DNA from 2 places in the Frigoribacterium sp. PhB107 genome. Region 2 is predicted to be linked to the other one. Evidence: predicted binding sites of a transcription regulator. Region 2 holds the regulator's gene; the other holds the start of a gene.
The links. The regulator HspR, encoded in region 2, represses chaperone genes until heat shock. The targets are predictions, from matches to a motif close to AAGTTGAGTCNNNNNGACTCAACTT.
Positions count from the first base shown of each region.

Region 1: a site for HspR is predicted at 1,745-1,769, ahead of EDF18_RS13910 (ATP-dependent Clp protease ATP-binding subunit). Genes of this name have one in related genera too.

Region 1 is NZ_RJKU01000003.1:79,848-88,427, forward strand. It holds gene EDF18_RS13910 (ATP-dependent Clp protease ATP-binding subunit) at 1-1,729, opposite strand, end outside; gene EDF18_RS13915 (hypothetical protein) at 1,845-2,267, opposite strand; gene EDF18_RS13920 (Rieske (2Fe-2S) protein) at 2,392-3,276, opposite strand; gene EDF18_RS13925 (APC family permease) at 3,374-4,753, opposite strand; gene EDF18_RS13930 (hypothetical protein) at 5,025-5,504, opposite strand; gene EDF18_RS13935 (hypothetical protein) at 5,581-5,844, opposite strand; gene EDF18_RS13940 (hypothetical protein) at 5,846-6,028, opposite strand; tRNA gene EDF18_RS13945 (tRNA-Gly) at 6,272-6,345, shown strand; gene EDF18_RS13950 (alpha/beta hydrolase) at 6,498-7,247, shown strand; gene EDF18_RS13955 (hypothetical protein) at 7,244-7,939, shown strand; gene EDF18_RS13960 (TetR family transcriptional regulator C-terminal domain-containing protein) at 7,952-8,580, opposite strand, start outside.
Region 2 is NZ_RJKU01000003.1:200,997-209,576, reverse strand. It holds gene EDF18_RS14530 (hypothetical protein) at 1-1,635, shown strand, start outside; gene EDF18_RS14525 (DUF3060 domain-containing protein) at 1,745-2,191, shown strand; gene EDF18_RS14520 (DUF3060 domain-containing protein) at 2,188-2,685, shown strand; gene EDF18_RS14515 (DUF3060 domain-containing protein) at 2,701-3,183, shown strand; gene EDF18_RS14510 (pilus assembly protein CpaE) at 3,198-3,653, shown strand; gene EDF18_RS14505 (class I SAM-dependent methyltransferase) at 3,717-4,826, opposite strand; gene EDF18_RS14500 (heat shock protein transcriptional repressor HspR) at 4,969-5,376, opposite strand; gene EDF18_RS14495 (DnaJ C-terminal domain-containing protein) at 5,382-6,392, opposite strand; gene EDF18_RS14490 (nucleotide exchange factor GrpE) at 6,513-7,229, opposite strand; gene dnaK (molecular chaperone DnaK) at 7,242-8,580, opposite strand, start outside.

The sequences.
Region 1 (8,580 bases), 120 kb from region 2:
CGACCGAGGTCACCGCGTCGTCCTGGCCCACGACCCGCGCGTGCAGCTCCTGCTCGAGCAGGGCGAGCCGCGCCCGGTCGCCCTCGGTGAGCCGCGACGCGGGGATGCCGGTGGCGCGGGAGACCATCTCGGCGACGTCCGCCTCGGTGATCTCGGTGCCGGGCCCCTCCGGGGAGGTCTCGACGTCGGGGTCGCCGACTGCGGCGTCGAGGCGCGCCTGCACGGCCTCGAGCTCGTCGCGGACCTGCGAGGCCTCCTCGTAGCGCTCCGCGGCGACCGCGGCGCGCTTGGACGACTCGAGCTCGGCGAGCTGTGCCCGGAGCGCCGCGACGTCGACGCGAGCGACACCGCCGAGACGGAGCCGGCGACGGGCGCCGGCCTGGTCGATCAGGTCGATCGCCTTGTCGGGCAGGAACCGGTCGCTGACGTAGCGTGCCGACAGCTCGACGGCCGCGCGCAGCGACTCCGGGCTGTAGGTGACGCCGTGGTGCGCTTCGTAGCGCGGGGCCAGCCCGGTGAGGATCGCGACCGCGTCGTCGATGCCCGGCTCGGGCACCTGCACGGGCTGGAAGCGGCGCTCGAGGGCGGCGTCCTTCTCGATGGTGCGGTACTCCTTGAGCGTGGTCGCCCCCACGAGGTGCAGGTCGCCCCGGGCGAGGCGGGGCTTGAGGATGTCGCCCGCGCCCATCGCACCGTCGCCGCTGCCCCCGCCGCCTCCTGCCCCGACGACCGTGTGGATCTCGTCGAGGAACACGATCAGCTCGTCGCGGTGCGCGGCGATCTCGTCGACGACCGTGGTCAGGCGCTCCTCGAAGTCGCCGCGGTAGCGGGTGCCGCTGAGCATGCCGGGCAGGTCGAGGGCGACGACGCGCTTGCCCTGCAGCAGCTCGGGGACGTCGCCGTCGACGATGCGCTGGGCGAGTCCCTCGACGATCGCGGTCTTGCCGACGCCGGGCTCGCCGATCAGCACGGGGTTGTTCTTCGTGCGGCGCAGCAGGATCTCGACGGCCTGCTCGATCTCGTCCGCGCGGCCGATGACGGGGTCGATCTCGCCCCGGCGGGCGCGGGCCGTGAGGTCGCTGCCGTACTGGTCGAGGGTCGGCGTCGAGGAGGCGCCGGTCGCGCCTGCCTCGCCTGTCGCCTGCGCGCTCGCCTGGGTGCCGCCCGCGTGGCTCGCGCCGCTCGTGCCAGCGGCGTCGCCGGTCGGCGACCCGTCGCGCACGAACGCCTGGAGCGCCTGCGGGGTGACGCCCGCGGCGGCGAGGAGCTGGCCGGCGGCGGACTGCTGGTCGACGACGAGCGAGAAGAAGAGGTGCTCGGGATCGACGTAGGTCGAGCCGAAGGCTCGGGCGGCCTGCGCCGCCTGCAGCAGGACGCGCTGGGCCGCCGGGGTCAGCGACGCGGTGCTCGGGGTGTCCGACGAGGGGCCGGGGAGGCGGCTGTCGACGGCGCGCAGCAGCGCGTCGCGGTCGGCGCCGGAGTGGCGGACCACGTCCGCGGCGGGCGACTCGTCGAGCAGCACCCTGAGCACGTGCAGCGAGTCGACCTCGGCGTGCCCGTGGCTGGTGGCGAACTCGCCGGCGCGGGTGACGACGCCGTGGGCGCTGCTGCTGAGCAGCCGCGAGATGTCGACCGGACGGCCGGGCTGTGACGACCGGGCGCCGTTCATGAGGCGGGCGAGGAACTCGTCGAACGAGTCGCTGCTGCCGGAGCCGAACTGTGCAGGCACGGGACCTCCTGGGTGAACTTGAGTGCGTACGACTCAAGTCAACGCAGGAGGCCCCGTCGCATTCCCGTCTCGGTACGAAGTTGAGCGGAAGCGACTCAACCTGCGCACGGGCAGCCTACGAGGCCCCCTCCGACCCGTGCGTGTGGGCGCTCAGCTGCGGCTCGTCCTCGTCGTCCGCGCCCGAGTCGTGGGCGGCGTCGAAGTCGTAGCCGTCGAAGTCCAGGTCGGGGATGTCGGCCATCTCCTCCGGCCAGGAGGGGCGGCCGGGCTGGAGCCGCAGGGTCGCCTCCTCGAGCTCGCGGATGACCTCGTCGTCCTCTCGCTCCTCCGTGCCGTTCTCGACGGGGGTCGAGAAGATCTGGCTGGCCGGGCCGATCAGCAGGTGGGCGTAGGCGCGGCTGCCGCCCTCGGTCACGACCGGGACGGACACGACGTCGGAGGTGCCGGACCGGGCGAGCGCTCGTGCGTACCGCAGCACGGCCTTGCAGGTGGTGTCGCCGAGCAGCATGTAGCCGCCCGCGTAGTGCAGTCGTCTCATGGCTCCACCGAATCAGCGGCCGGGGGTCGCGTCCGACCCTTGACGCGCCTCCTGCGGGTGCCCTAGTGGGCCGAGCCGGCGCCTCCTGCGGGTGCCCCAGGAGCGGGTGCGGCGCCTCCTCGGGTCAGCCGGCGTTCGGCAGCCGCACCTCGACGGCGCCGTCGACGACGCGCGTCTCGAAGACGGGCTGCGGGGACGTGGCCGGACCGTGCACGACCTGGCCGGTGCGCATCGAGAAGACGCTGTCGTGCCACGGGCACGACACGCAGGCCTCGCCGGGGCGGCCCGCGTCGAGCACGACCTCGCCCTGCGAGAGCGGTCCCGAGAGGTGGCTGCAGACGCTCGAGAGCACCTCGACCTCGTCGCCGCGCCGCAGGGCGACGAGCGGCTGGCCGTCGAGCTCGAGCCCGGTGAGCTCGCCCTCGGGCAGGGCGTCGAGCCGGGTGACGGCGTGCCAGCCGGGGCTGACGAGGTGCGGCACGTCCTCCGCGTGGTTCGCGCCGACGGCCTGGCGGTAGGCGAGGTGTCCGCCGATGAAGCCGCCGAGGCCGACTGCGCCGAGGCCCGCGAGGCCGAGCAGCTTGGCGCTCGCCTGCTTCCCCCGGACCCGCTGGAGGTACGAGGCGCCGTAGAGGCCCGTCGCCACGAGGTTCGCGACCGAGTGCACGAGGCCGGTGCGCTTCTGCTGCTCGTGCGACGCGGCCCAGTCGACGAAGCCCGCGAGGGCGGCGGGCGCGACGGCCAGCACGCCGACGCCGACGAGGGCCCGCGACGCCCGCTCTTGGCCGGGCATGAAGTCGAGCACCGCCGAGCTGATCCACGCGCCGGTCGGCACGAGCACCAGCACCGGGTGCAGGGGGTGCCCTGCAGGGACGCCGTGCAGCAGGTCCTTGAGGGCGCGGGGCTGGACGACGGCGTCCACGACACCGGCCACCGCGTCGATGACGGGGTCGAGCTGTGCGGCGTTCTCGACGGCGCTCAGCGCCTCGACGATCTTCAGTTCTCGCATGGCTGCTCCTCTGGTCGGGGCTCCGGTGCCCTGGGTGGTGGTGGCGGCGGTGGCGGTGGGTGGTCGAGGCGGCTGGCCGGCCGGCGGTGGTCTCCGTCTACTCCGCAGCGTCGGCGTCGGCGTCGGCACGCGAGCCGCGACGCGACCCGGCACGGGCGACGAAGAACAGCACCGTGCCGACGGCGAGCAGGACCGCCCCGAAGAGCCACACCTGGGCGCTCTGCTGGGTGAGCAGCAGCACGCAGGAGGCGGTGCCCAGCACGGGCACGGCGGTCCAGACCCTGAAGTGCGAGTGCTCCACCCGGTCGCGGCGCAGCACGAGCACGGCGACGTTCGTGCTGATGAAGACGAAGAGCAGCAGCAGCACGACCGTCTCGGCCAGCACGCTGATGTCGCCGACCGTGGTCAGGACCATCGCCACGGCGGTCGTGACGAGGATGGCGGCCCACGGGGTGCGGCGACGCGGCAGGACGGCCGCGAGCGGGCGGGGCAGCAGCCCCTGGTCGGCCATGCCGTAGGTGACGCGGCTCGCCATGATCATCGTGAGCAGCGCGCCGTTGGCGACGGCCACGAGCGCGATCAGGCTGAAGATCCACTCGGGCACGCCGACGCCGGACGCCGAGACGACGGCGAGCAGGGGGCCGGTCGAGTCGCTGAGCTCCTCGGCGGGCAGGGCGATCGAGCTGGCGAGCCCGACGAGCACGTAGACCACGCCCGCGGTGGCGAGCGAGGCGAACAGGGCGCGGGGGTAGACGCGGCTGGGGTCGCGCACCTCCTCGGCGACGTTGGCGCTCGTCTCGAACCCGACGAACGAGTAGTAGGCGATGATCGCGGCGCCGAGGGTCGCGATCGCCGGGTTCGCGTCGACGGGGAACTCGCCGACGCGGCCGACGTCGCCGCGGCCGCCGCCGAGCATGATCGCCACCACGGCGATCACGACGACGAGGCCGCTCACTTCGATCACGGTCATGACGACGTTGCCCTTGAGCGACTCGCTGATGCCCCGGGCGTTGAGGCAGGCGACGAGCGCGAGGAACGCGATCGCCGTGGGCACCGCCGGCAGGTCGACGAAGGTGCCGAGGTAGTCGCCCGCGAAGGCGAGCGAGAGGCCGGCCGCGCTGGTGACGCCCGCGGCCAGCATGCTGAAGCCGACGAGGAACGACACGAGCGGCGCCTTGTACGCCCGCTCGGCGAAGATGGCGGCTCCGCCGGCCTTGGGGTACTTCGTCACCAACTCGGCGTACGAGCCGGCGGTCAGCAGCGCGAGCAGCAGCGCCAGCAGCAGGGGAGCCCAGAGCGCACCCCCCACCTCCGCGGACAGCGTGCCCATCAGCGCGTAGATGCCCGCCCCGAGCACGTCGCCGAGGATGAAGAGGTAGAGCAGCGGGCCGGTGATGGCACGCTTCAGCGCGGTGCCCGTCCCCGGTTCTCCGTCGGGAGCGGCGGGTGCGGCATCGGTGGGGGCAGGTCTCGACATCGATGTCCTCCGGCTGTCAGCGGTGCACCCGCTCGGTCACGGCGGTGCGCCGTCGATCGTCGTCCTGCTCGGAGCGCGAGGGCCGTTCTGCGCGAGGGGCTTGCGCCGCGGGTGCGCGACGTGCAACCCAGGAGGCGCGGGCCGGCCTGCGAGGGCCGGCCCGCGCCTCCTGCGCTCGCCCCTCGCACACCACACCCCCTACGGTGCAGCGCACCCCTGAGATCGGGGTGCAGTGCACGGTAAGAGGTGCGGCAGGTCGGGTGGCCGCCTGCTAGCGCGCGGTCTCGCCCGCGTCCGCGATGCAGCTGAGCGCCTGCTGGCCGGCGTCGGACTGCTCGGCCGACGCATCGGACGAGAGGGGCCAGGTCGACGACGACTGCGCGTCCTCGTTCACCGACTCGAAGGTGCCGTCGAACTCGTCGGACTCGACGTCCCCGGTCGTGGTCCAGAGGCCGACCGTCTCGCTGAGCACGTTGTTCTCGCCGACGGGGGCGGCGACGTACCAGGTGCCGTCGTCCTCACGGGCGTAGGCGAGCAGCACGTCGTCGTCGACCTCGTCGCCGAGCGCGTTCAGCGCGCTGTCGAGCACGCGGGTGCAGTCGACCTGGTTCGACTGGGCGGGGCTGGTCGCCGTCTTCTCGCTGCCGGGCACGTCACCGGCCGGGTCGACGACCTGGGCGCCGCCGGTGCAGCCCGTCAGCGGCAGCAGCAGGAGGGCGGCGAGGGGGAACAGCGTCTTCTTCGTGATCATGGGGCGACCGTACGGCGACGGGCGGCGCGGCGTCCGCATTCACAGGAGGTCGTGCCCTGGTCGGGCGCAGGGCAGCTCACGGGCCCGCGACGAAGCACGCGCAGACGGCGAGCAGGTCGTCGCACGCGTGCTTCTCGAGCGGGTGCCCGATCAGGGTCGCCTGGTAGCCGGGGCCCACGCGCTCGACGAAGCCGAGCAGCGCCGCGATGTCGTCGTCGGGCAGGCGACGGTCGAGCACGCGCCACTGGCCGTCGTCGATCATGTGCAGGTGCACCTCGCTGACGTCGGTGAGGGGGACGCGATCGAGCTGCTGCGTCGTGGAGGCGGGGTGTGCGTCCACGTCAGGACCCCTCCGGGACCCGGCTGCCGCCGACGAGGTCGTCGAGGCACGGGCTCCGGCGGGCCGCGACCTGCTCGTGCGCGGAGGGGAGGCGCCACGACCGGGGCCGCGAGCGGCGGCCGACGGGTCGGAGACGGGTGCGGTCGGACAGGTCGGAGCTCGTCGTGCCGGCGGAGTTGTCCATGGTGCGTCCTCGGGGTGTCGCCTGCCGGCGCCCTGATCGCCAGCAGTGGGACGGTCCACGTTAGGCAGGGGGCACGCCCGGCGTCAGGCCCTTGACAACCGCGTACCCCGTCTGCTCATCGGGGGACACGGCCCGATCCTGCACGAGCCCCGCGGCGGAGGCGCTGCACGAGACGAGGAGGCGCGGTTCGCTATAGTGGGGACACCCCGCTCCTGAGCGGGCCCGCCGCCTCCTGACGGCTGCGCGAGTGTAGTTCAATGGTAGAACTCCAGCTTCCCAAGCTGGTAGCGCGGGTTCGATTCCCGTCACTCGCTCCACTTCCGCCTCGTCGCCTCGCTGCTCGGCCGCACCGTGTCCGGTGTGCTGGGGCACTACCGCGGCCTCGCCGGTCTCCCGTAGGTTCGAGCCAGGCCGTCGTCGTCCCCGGACGACGCGGCCGCAGCTGCTCCGCCTCCCCGGAAGGACCACCATGGACATCCTCTTCGTGCACGGCGCCCTGGTACGCGACGGCCGGTGGTGGTGGCGGCCGACCGCCGAGCTGGCGGAGGCGGAGACCGGCATCCGGAGCCGCTCCCTCGCCCTGCCCTCGTGCGGGGAGCGCCCGGCCGACGGCCGCGGCGACGTGCGGGCCGGCTCCGACGCTGCCGACGGCACGACCACCGGCCTCGTCGCCGACGCCGCCGCCCTGCGCCGCGCCCTCGACGAGGCGAGCGGGCCTGGCGAGGTGATCGTCGTCGCGCACTCGTACGGCGGCACCGTCGTGGCCGAGGCCGGTGCTCACCCGGCCGTGGCGCACCTCCTGCTGGTCTCGTCGTACCTGCCCGACGTCGGGCTGTCGCAGGGCGCCGTGATGGGCGGCGAGACGGACCCGGTGCCCCTCGGCGACGCCGGCGCGGGGCGGCTCGGGCTGGTCGGCGAACTCGACGCCCCGTGGTTCGGCGCCCGGTTCCTGCAGGACGGCACGCCCGAGCAGCAGCGCGAGGCCTTCAGCCGGGTCGTGCCGCAGGACGCCGCCTCCTTCACGACGCCCACCACCCGGGCCGGCTGGAAGGGCGTCGACTCCACCTACCTCGTCTGCGCGGACGACCGCAGCACCTCGGTCGGGCTCCAGCGCGAGCACGCCGCCCGGGCGACCCGGTCGGTCGAGCTGCCCACCGGGCACCACCCCTTCGTGACTCGGCCGGACCTCGTCGTCGAGCAGCTGCGGGCGTTCGCGTGAGCGCCCAGCGCACCTCGGGCGTGCCGGACGTGCCTGGCGTGCCGAGCGCGTCCAGCGCCATGACGGGCTCGACCCGCACGACCCTGGTGGCAGGCGTGCTCGTGGGGCTGGCGGCGGTGCTCGCCTTCGTCGACCTGGTCGCCGTCCCCTCGCTGCTGAGCACCGCGGGGCCGCTGCTCGCGCTCGCGGGCGCGGTGCTGCTGGTCGTCGGCGTCCGCGGCGAGACCGGGCTCGGGCGGGTCTCGGCCCTCGCGTCGACGGGCGTAGTCCTGCTGTTCGTGCCCGACGTGGTCGACCAGGCGCTGTCGTCCCTCCTGCGCGACCTGGCGACGTCGGCGTCCGTAGGGGCCCTGACGCTCGGCACGGCGCTCAGCGTGGTGCGGCTCGTGGCGGTCGGGCTCGCGGTCGCGGCCGTCGTCGTCGTGGTCCGCCGGCGCCTCCTCGAGCCGTGGCCGCGACGCGCCCTCGTCGCCGTGGTGGCCGCCGCGGTGTTCTTCACGCTGCTCCCGTTCGTCCCGTCGTCGACGCTGGGCCTGCTCGTGATCGTCACCCGCCTGTACCTGCTGCCCCCGGTGCTGTCGCTGCTACTCGGCGTGGCCCTGGTGCTGCACGGGCGAGGCGGACGGGTGCGCTCGCGGGTGGGGCGCGGCCTCGAGGCGTGGCGGTCGAGCACGGACGTCGTGCGCCGGTGAGCGCGGCCGGGCTCAGGCGGGGGTGAGCACGGCCGTCAGTGTGACGGCGAGGGCCGCGTGCTGTCGCTCCGCCGGCCAGGCGGCCGGGTCCCCGGCCGTGAGGGTGGCGATGCCCTCGATCGCGGCCACCAGCGCCGACGCCCGCGTGGCTGCGTCCGCGGCTCCGTCGGGGTCGCGGGTGCCGGCGTCGCCGTCGACATCGGTGCCGTCCGGGCCCCGGGCGGCCTCGAGGAGGCGCGAGAGCCGGGCGACGAATGACCGGTTCGCGGCGGAGTGGCGTTCCGCGAGCACGGGGTCGCTCAGCGCCGCGGCGACGAAGCCCACCCACACGCGGGCCTCGGCGAGCCCCTCGGCGTCGGTCGGCAGGGAGGCACTCGCCACGGCGCGCACGGCGGCGGCGGGGTCGGGGTCGGCCACGGTGTCGGCGTCGGCGTCGGCCTCGGCCTCGAGGCGCTCGGCACGGAGCCGCGACCGCTCGTGGAGCACGTCGCGCGCGTGCAGCAGCAGCGCCTGCTTGTCGCGGAAGGTGTGCAGCACCAGCCCGGTCGTGCAGCCGGCCCGCTCGGCGACAGCGCGCAGGGTGAGGCCGCCCGGTCCGAGCTCGGCGAGCGTCGCGAAGACCGCCTCGGAGAGCTGGAGGC
Region 2 (8,580 bases):
GCCGCGGTCGAGGTCACCCGCCCCGTCCCCGACGCCGCCCACGACGGCGGGCCCCTCGCCATGCGCGGCACCGGCGAGCCCCGCGCACAGCTCCTGGTCCGCGAGCAGGGCCACGCCACGGTCATCGGCAGCGGGGACGTGCTCGTCAACGGCACCTGGAACCTCGCCACCTCCGACCTCGACGCCCGCAAGCACGTCCTCGAGGTCACCCAGACCGGCAAGGGCGGCAACGTCACCACCTCGACGATCACGATCAACCCCGAGGCCGAGACCTTCAAGCCCCTGACCGTCGAGACCCCCGAGAGCGGCTCGACCGTCACCACCAGCCGCCCCGTCTTCACCGGCCACGGCCAGGACGGTGCCAGCGTCACCATCGGCTACGGCGCGACCGCGATCGGCACCACCACCGTCGTCGACGGCGACTGGACGATCACCCCGACGCGCGGCCTCGGCATGGGCGTCAGCGACCTCACCGTCACCCAGGACGCGGGCGGCGAGGTCAGCACCCTCACCCACACCCTGACCCGGGTCGCGGCCGAGCTGCCCCTCGCCGTCACGAGCCACGTCGACGGCCAGACCTACGCCGAGGGCATGACCACCTTCCGCGGCACCGCCCCGGTCGGCTCGACGATCCGCGCCACGAACCAGTGGGGCACCCCGATGGGCACGGCGACGGCGACCGACGGCACCTGGTCGTTCAACCGCATCCTCGGCCCCACCGCTGCCGGCTACGACCTCACCTTCACCGCCACGCCCCCGGTCGGCGACCCCCAGACGGTGTCTCTCAAGCTGAACTACGCGGGAGCCCTCGGCTTCGAGGTCACCAGCCCCGTGAACGACAGCACCTACACCGTGGGCACCACCACCTTCACCGGCACCGCGATGCCCGGCACCGTCGTCACGGCCACGAACCAGTGGTCCACCCCCATGGGCCGCGCCACGGCCGGCCTCGCCGGCACCTGGGCCTTCGACCGCTACCTCGGCCCGACGAGCGCCGGGTACGACATCGCGTTCGTCGCCGCCAAGGGCACCGACACCCAGCGCACCGCCCTGCACCTCGCCACCGCGGTCGTCAACGTGCCCGTCGACGTCACCAGCATCACCGACGGCGCCACGTACCGTCCCGGCCTGAACGTCCTCACCGGCACCGGCACCCCCGGCGCCACCGTCGAGGCCGTCAACGCCACCAACGGCTGGAACGTGCCCATGGGCCGCGCGACCGTGAAGCCCGACGGCACCTGGGCGCTGCCCGAGCGCAACTGGGGCCCCTCGAACGACTACGCCGTCCAGGTCACGCAGACGAACCCCGACAAGACCACCAGCACCACCACGGTCAACGTCAAGGCACCCGTCTTCGCGCCGCTCGTCCTCACCAGCCCCGCGGTCGGCGACACCTACGACACCGGCGTGGCCGCCCGCTTCGAGGGCACCGCGACGCCGTTCGCCACGGTCTCGATCCGCTCCGCCAAGAGCGACACGACCTACCGCACGGTCGAGGCCGACGCCGACGGCCACTGGTCGTTCACCCGAGTCTGGGGCCCCACCCACGACTACGTCCTGAACATCGACCAGAAGGCCCGCAACGGCCAGAGCGACTCCATCACCGGCTTCGCCTGGAACCACAGCGGCAACTAGCGCCAGCAGCACCACCGCACCACCTGCACCACAGCCGGGCCCGGGGAGACGACATGCCTCCCCGGGCCCGGCCCCCACCGCGCCGCCCCAGACCCCGAAAGGCTCCACCATGCACGCGCCCCGCCTCCGCACCGCCACCCTCTCCGCCCTGCTCGGCGCCGTCCTGCTCACCGGCGTCGCCGGCTGCACGAACGCAGCCAGCACCGACGGCACCCCCGACGCGACAGGCTCGAGCACCCCGCTCGCCGAGTCGACCACCAGCCCCTTCGTCACCGAGACCTGCGTCGACGGCAATGCCTCCGTCGTGCTCGACGACGAGACCACCGACGTCGTCTTCACCGAGGCCTGCGACAGCGTGAACGTGATCGGCAGCGACGGCACCGTCACGCTCGCCGACGTCGAGCACGTCGTCGTCGAGGGCACGGGCATCACCGTCACCGCCGACGCCGTCGGCACGATCGACTTCGCCGGCGACGGCAACACGCTCAGCCACACTGGTGACGCGCCCGTCGTCAACGACGCCGGCACCACCGGCAACACGGTGACCGGCCGATGACCGCCCGCGCGGCACGGCGCCGCCCCGCAGCAGCGACCCTCGCCCTCGCCGTCACCGGCCTGGCGGTGCTCGCCGGCTGCACCGCCACGACCGGCCCCGACGACGCCGCGCCCTCGCCCACCGACACGCCCCGGGCGGCCGCCGCCGAGACCGGCACCTGCACCGACGGCTTCATGCTCGTGGACACCGGCACCGGCCCGGACGCCGCGCTCGAGACCGACTCCGGCCCTGAGGCCGAGGCCACGATCGAGGCAGACTCCCCCGTCGCCGTGGTCGACTCCGACTGCGACCTCGTCTCGGTCGTCGGCTCGGGAGGCACGGTCGAGCTCGGCACCGTGGGCACGCTCGTCGTCGAGGGCACCGGCGTCACCGTGTCCGTCGACCAGGTCACCACGGTCCGCCTGGCCGGCGACGACGACGTGGTCACCCACGGCGGCGCCGCCCCCACGGTCGAGGACGCGGGCGAGCGCAACACCGTCGCCCCGGCGGCCTAGGCAGCGGGCGACGCCGTGGGACGCATCCACCCCGCCTTCCGCCCGGCCGCCCTCGTGTCGTCGGCGGCCGTGGCGGCGGCCCTCGCCGTCCTCGCCGGCTGCGCAGCGGTCGAGCCCCCGACGTCGTCGAGCACCACCGCCGCCGCGTCGACAACCCCTCCGACCTCCACGGGCGACCGGACAGCCGCACCGTTCGTCTCCGACGCCACCACGGACGCCTGCGTCGACGGCTTCGCCTGGATGACCTTCCACGACGACGACCCGAGCGAGAAGTCGCTGCCCGGCGGCTGCGACACGGTCGTCGTCGCGGGCGTGGACGGGACGCTGCACAGCGGCCCGGCCCGGGTCGTCGTCGTCATGGGCTCCGGCAACCACGTCGAGGTCGAGACGGTCGCGCAGGTCGACGTCGAGGGCGTCGACAACGAGGTCGTGCACGGCAGCGACTCCGACCCCGTGGTCAACACCGACGGCACGGGCAACACCGTCACAGCCCGCTGAGGCAGGATGAGCCGATGATCACCGTCGACCTCGCCCGCCGCCTCCGCTCCGCCGGGCTCCGCTGGCGCCCCGCGTCCGGGGACCGCTTCGTCGTCGAGCACCTCGCCGACGCCGACGAGGCGCCCGACGTCTTCACGCTGAGCGACATGACCATCGAGGCGCACCACTACCCGACCGGCACCGAGCTCGGCTTCAACGGCACGACCGAGTGGGCGCTCGACTCGGTCTCGGCCGACGCGGCGCTCTGGCTGCCGCGCGAGGACCAGCTGCGGACGCTGCTCGGCCCGGCGTTCGTCTCGCTGACCCACGAGACCGAGGACGACGAGCACCTCGGCTGGACGGTGCTGCTCCGCCCGCGGTCGACGGCAGACGAGCACGAGCACCACGTGGCGGACGACGCCGAGACGGCCTACGCCCTGGCGCTCCTCGCCTACCTCGACGCATCGCTGCGCCTCGACGAGCCCGCCTGACGCGGCAGGACGGCCTGAGCCGCCCCAGGCCGTCCCGCCGCCAGGCCGTCGATCGTCAGGTCGTCAGCGCCGCGTGCTCGCGGTCACCGTGAACTTCGGCGACCGCGAGACCTGCCGCGTCGTCCCCACCGTGCGCTCGAGGGCGCCGCGGTACGACAGCGACGAGTTGTAGACCGTCCAGAGCTCGCCCCCGGGGTGGAGCAGCCGCGCCGCGGCGTCGAACAGCTTCTGCGCGATGGCGGTGTGCACCGCTGCGCCGACGTGGAACGGCGGGTTGAGCAGCACCAGGTCGTCGCCGCCCTCGGGCAGCGAGTCGCCCGCGTCCGCGCGCCGCACCTCCACCTGGTCGGCCAGGCCGGCGGCGGCGATCGTCGCCCGGGCGGAGGCGACCGCCGCGGCCGACTGGTCGGTCGCGACGACCCGCGCTCCCGGTGCCCGGCGCGCGTAGGCCGCCGCGAGCAGCCCGGTGCCGCAGCCCAGGTCGACGACCGACGCGGCCTCGGGCATCCGGTCGACGAGGGCGAGCAGCTGCCGGGTGCCGATGTCGACCCCCGTCCCGGCGAACGCGGCGCCGTGGGCGACCACGGTCAGGCCGAGGTCGGCGTGCCGCTGCGACCGCGGCCACGGCGCCGAGCCGCCCGGACGCGGCACCGAGGCCGTCAACAGCCTCGACTTCTGCCGGGCCAGCCCCGCGGACACCTGGCCGAAGTGGCGGCCGAGCACCTCGTTCATGGCGCGGGTCATGTGCTTGAGGCGGCCCCCCGCGAGCACGACCACGTCCGGGGCGGCGTGGGCCGCCACGAGGGCCGCGACCTCGTCGAGCGCGTCGAGCGAGCGGGGCAGCTGCACGAGCACGAACCGCGCCCCGACGACGAGCGCGGGGTCGAGGTCGTGCTGCACGACGGAGTCGAGCGGCAAGGCGAGCCTGGCCGCGTTGGCCGCGAGGGCGCGCTCGCCCGAGAGCGAGTCCTGGTGCACGCGGACCGAGGAGGCGCCTCCTGCGACCGCGCCCAGGGTCAGGGCTCCGTACCGGTCGCCGACCACGACGACCTCGGACCCTGCGGACAGCCGCGACGCGGCCTCGTCGAGCAGGAGGCGGTCGGTCGCGTCGTGCGCGACCAGGTCGGGGGCCTCGACGTCGGGCCACCGGCGGAGCTGGTCGAAGTCGATCACGCCACGAGGCTACCGGGCACGCGGGGCGAGACACCCCGGAGTGGACGGTGCACCCCCGAACGACGGGGTGCATCGTCCACTCCGGGGTGCACCGTCCACGACGACGGCGGGCCCGCAGCGAGCGGCGGCCGTCGGACCCGCGTCAGCGCTCGGGTCGCCAGACCACCACGGCCGTCTGCCGCCGGGGGCGCATGCCCTGCCGCAGCGGCACGACGCCGCTCTCGCCGGCCGCGAAGACCCGCGCGCCGGGCCGGTTGACCAGCTCGTCGGCCAGGGCCCGCTCCAGCTCGCGCACGCGCGACTGCAGCGACGTGACCTGGTTCTCGAGCTCGAGGATCCGCTTGATGCCCTCGAGTGACACTCCCTCGCCGCCCAGCCGGCCGATCTCGCGCAGCTGGACGACGTCGCGCATCGAGTAGCGACGCGACTTGCCCGCCGTCCGCTGCGGGACGACGAGGCCGAGCCGGTCGTACTGCCGCAGCGTCTGGGCGTGCATGCCCGCGAGCTCGGCGGCGGTCGCGATGGCGAAGAGCGGCGAGTTCTCGTCCATGGTCGTCACGCCTGCGCGCGGGCCCTGACGATGAGGTCGTCGCGGGGGTTCTCGGCCGGGAGGGCCGCGGCCAGCGCCTCGACCGCCTCCTTCGCCTTGTCGCTGAGGTGCGACGGCACGGCCACCTGGACGGTGGCGAGCAGGTCACCGGTGCCCGACTTGGTGACGACGCCGCGTCCCTTGACGCGCAGCACGCGGCCGGACGGGGTGCCGGGCGCGACCCGCAGCCGCACGGGGTCGCCGCCCAGCGTCGGGACCTCGATGGTCGCGCCGAGCGCGGCCTCGGCGAACGTCACCGGCACGTCGAGCCGCAGGTTCTGGCCGTCGAGCTCGAACACCGGGTGTTTGCGCACGGCGATGGTGAGGACCATGTCGCCGCCCTCGCCGCCGTCGGGGCTGGGCTCGCCCTTGCCGCGCAGCCGGATCTTCTGGCCGTCGTGCACGCCCGCCGGGATGCGGACCTTCATCGGACGGCCGTTCGCGCCCTGCAGCGAGATCGTCTCGCCGACGACGGCCGTCTGGAAGTCGAGCGTCGTCGTGGCCGTCATGTCGCGGCCCTTCTGCGGACCGCCGTAGCCGCGGAAGCCGCCGCTCGTCTGGCCGAAGCCGCCGCCGCCGAACATGCCGCCGAAGATGTCGTCGAAGCCGCCGCCGCCCTGCTGGCGGTACTGCGGGCGAGCGCCGCCGGGCTGCCCGCCGCCGAACATGCCGCCGAAGACGTCCTCGAAGCCGCCCCCGCCGCCGCCGGGGCCACCGCTGCCTGCGGTGAAGCGCGCGCCCGAGCCCATGGCCCGGATCTGGTCGTACTCGCGGCGCTGCTCGGGGTCGGAGAGCACCGAGTTGGCCTCGCTCACCTCCTTGAACTTCGCCTCCGCGGCCGCGTCGCCGGGGTTGGAGTCGGGGTGGTACTTGCGGGCGAGCTTGCGGTAGACCTTCTTGAGCTCTGCCGCCGTGACGTCCTTGGAGACACCGAGAACGGCGTAGAAGTCCTTGTCGAACCAGTCCTGGCTGGCCATCCGGCACCTCCTCTCTTGTCTCTGTGCCGTCGCTCGGGAGCGACCGCCGGGGAATGGGGGAGGCGGCGGGCCCCTTCTCGAGGAGCCCACCGCCCGTCGCGACTCGCGTCGCGGATGCCGCTACTGCGGCGTGTGCACCGCGACCTTCGCGGCCCGGATGACCCGGTCGCCGATCTTGTAGCCCGGCTCGATCACGTCGGCCACGGTGTTCACCGTGACGTCGGCGCTCGGCAGCTGGACCAGGGCGTCGTGCATGGTGGGGTCGAAGACCTCGCCCTTCTCGCCGACCTGCACGAGCCCGAACTTGTCGAGCCCGCCGCGGATCTTCTGCGCCACGATGACCATCGGGCCCTCGGCCAGGTCGCCGTGCTTCTCGGCACGGGCCAGGTCGTCGAGCGCGGGGAGGAGCGAGCGCACGACCTCGGCGACCACGGCCTCGCGGTTCGCCTCGCGGTCGCGCTCGACGCGCCTCCGGAAGTTCACCAGCTCAGCCTGCGCCCGGAGCATGTCCTGGCGCATGTCCGCGACGAGGTCGCGGCTGGCCGCGTCGAGGATGGCCTCGTCGTCGGCGCTGAGAGGCTCTGCGCCCTCGGCCTCGCCCTCGGCCGCCATCTCGGCGGCCGCCTCGGCCGCGCCCTCCGGCGCCTCGGCGCCCGCGGGCACCTCGACGTCGGGGGCCTCGGCCTCGATCAGCTCGTCGGGGTCGGTGACCGCGGCGGTGCCGCCGTCCTCGGAGGGGGCGGCCGGCTCGGGACGCACCTCGCCCGTCTCGGGGTCGATGCGGCGCTTGTCGTTCACCACCGGCTCGTCAGGCGTGTTGCCGTTCTCGTCTGCCATGGGGAGACCGTCCTACTTCTTGTCGTTGTCGTCGTCGTCCACGACCTCGGCGTCGACGATGTCCTCGTCGTCGCCCTGGGCCTGGCCGTCGGCGGAAGCACCGTCGGCACCGGCCGCGCCCGCGGCGCCGGCCTCCTCGCCCTGGCTCTGCGAGTAGATGGCCTGGCCGAGCTTCGACTGGCTCTCGTTGAGCTTGTCGAAGGCGGGCTTGATCGCGGAGTCGTCGTCGCCGGCGAGCGCGGTCTTGAGCGCGTCGACGTCGGCCTGGACCTCGGACTTGACGTCGTCGGGCAGCTTGTCGTCGTTCTCCTTGATCAGCTTCTCGATCGAGTAGACGAGCTGCTCGGCGTTGTTGCGGGTCTCGTTGGCCTCGCGACGCGCCTTGTCCTCTGCAGCGTTCTCCTCCGCCTCGCGGACCATGCGCTCGATGTCGTCCTTCGAGAGCGACGAGCCGCCCGAGATGACCATCGACTGCTCCTTGCCGGTGCCCTTGTCCTTCGCGGACACGTGCACGATGCCGTTGGCGTCGATGTCGAAGGTGACCTCGACCTGCGGGACGCCACGGGGGGCCGGCGCGATGCCGGTCAGCTCGAAGGTGCCGAGGTTCTTGTTGTCGCGGGTGAACTCGCGCTCGCCCTGGAAGACCTGGATGGCGACGGACGGCTGGTTGTCGTCGGCCGTCGTGAAGGTCTCGCTGCGCTTGGTCGGGATGGCCGTGTTGCGCTCGATGAGCTTGGTCATCGCGCCGCCCTTGGTCTCGATGCCGAGGCTCAGGGGGGTGACGTCGATGAGCAGGACGTCCTTGCGCTCGCCCTTCAGCACGCCGGCCTGCAGCGCGGCGCCGACGGCGACGACCTCGTCCGGGTTGACGCCCTTGTTGGGCTCCTGGCCGCCGGTCAGCGACTTGACGACCTCGGTGACGGCGGGCATGCGGGTGGAGCCGCCGACGAGCACGACGTGCGCGATGTCGGAGACCTTGACGCCCGCCTCCTTGATCACGTCATTGAAGGGCTTCTTGGTGCGGTCGAGCAGGTCGCTGGTCCACTGCTCGAACTGCGAGCGCGAGATGGTCTCGTCGAGGTTGAGCGGGCCGTCGGCGGTGAGCGTCAGGTAGGGCAGCTGGATGGAGGTGGAGGTGCTCGACGAGAGCTCCTTCTTGGCCTGCTCGGCCGCCTCCTTCAGGCGCTGCTTCGCGATCTTGTCGGTCGACAGGTCGACGCCGTGGGCGTCCTTGAACTTCTTGATGAGGTGCTCGACGATGCGGTTGTCCCAGTCGTCGCCGCCGAGGCGGTTGTCGCCCGAGGTGCTGCGGACCTGGATCGTCGAGAAGTCGTCGTCCTTGCCCACCTCG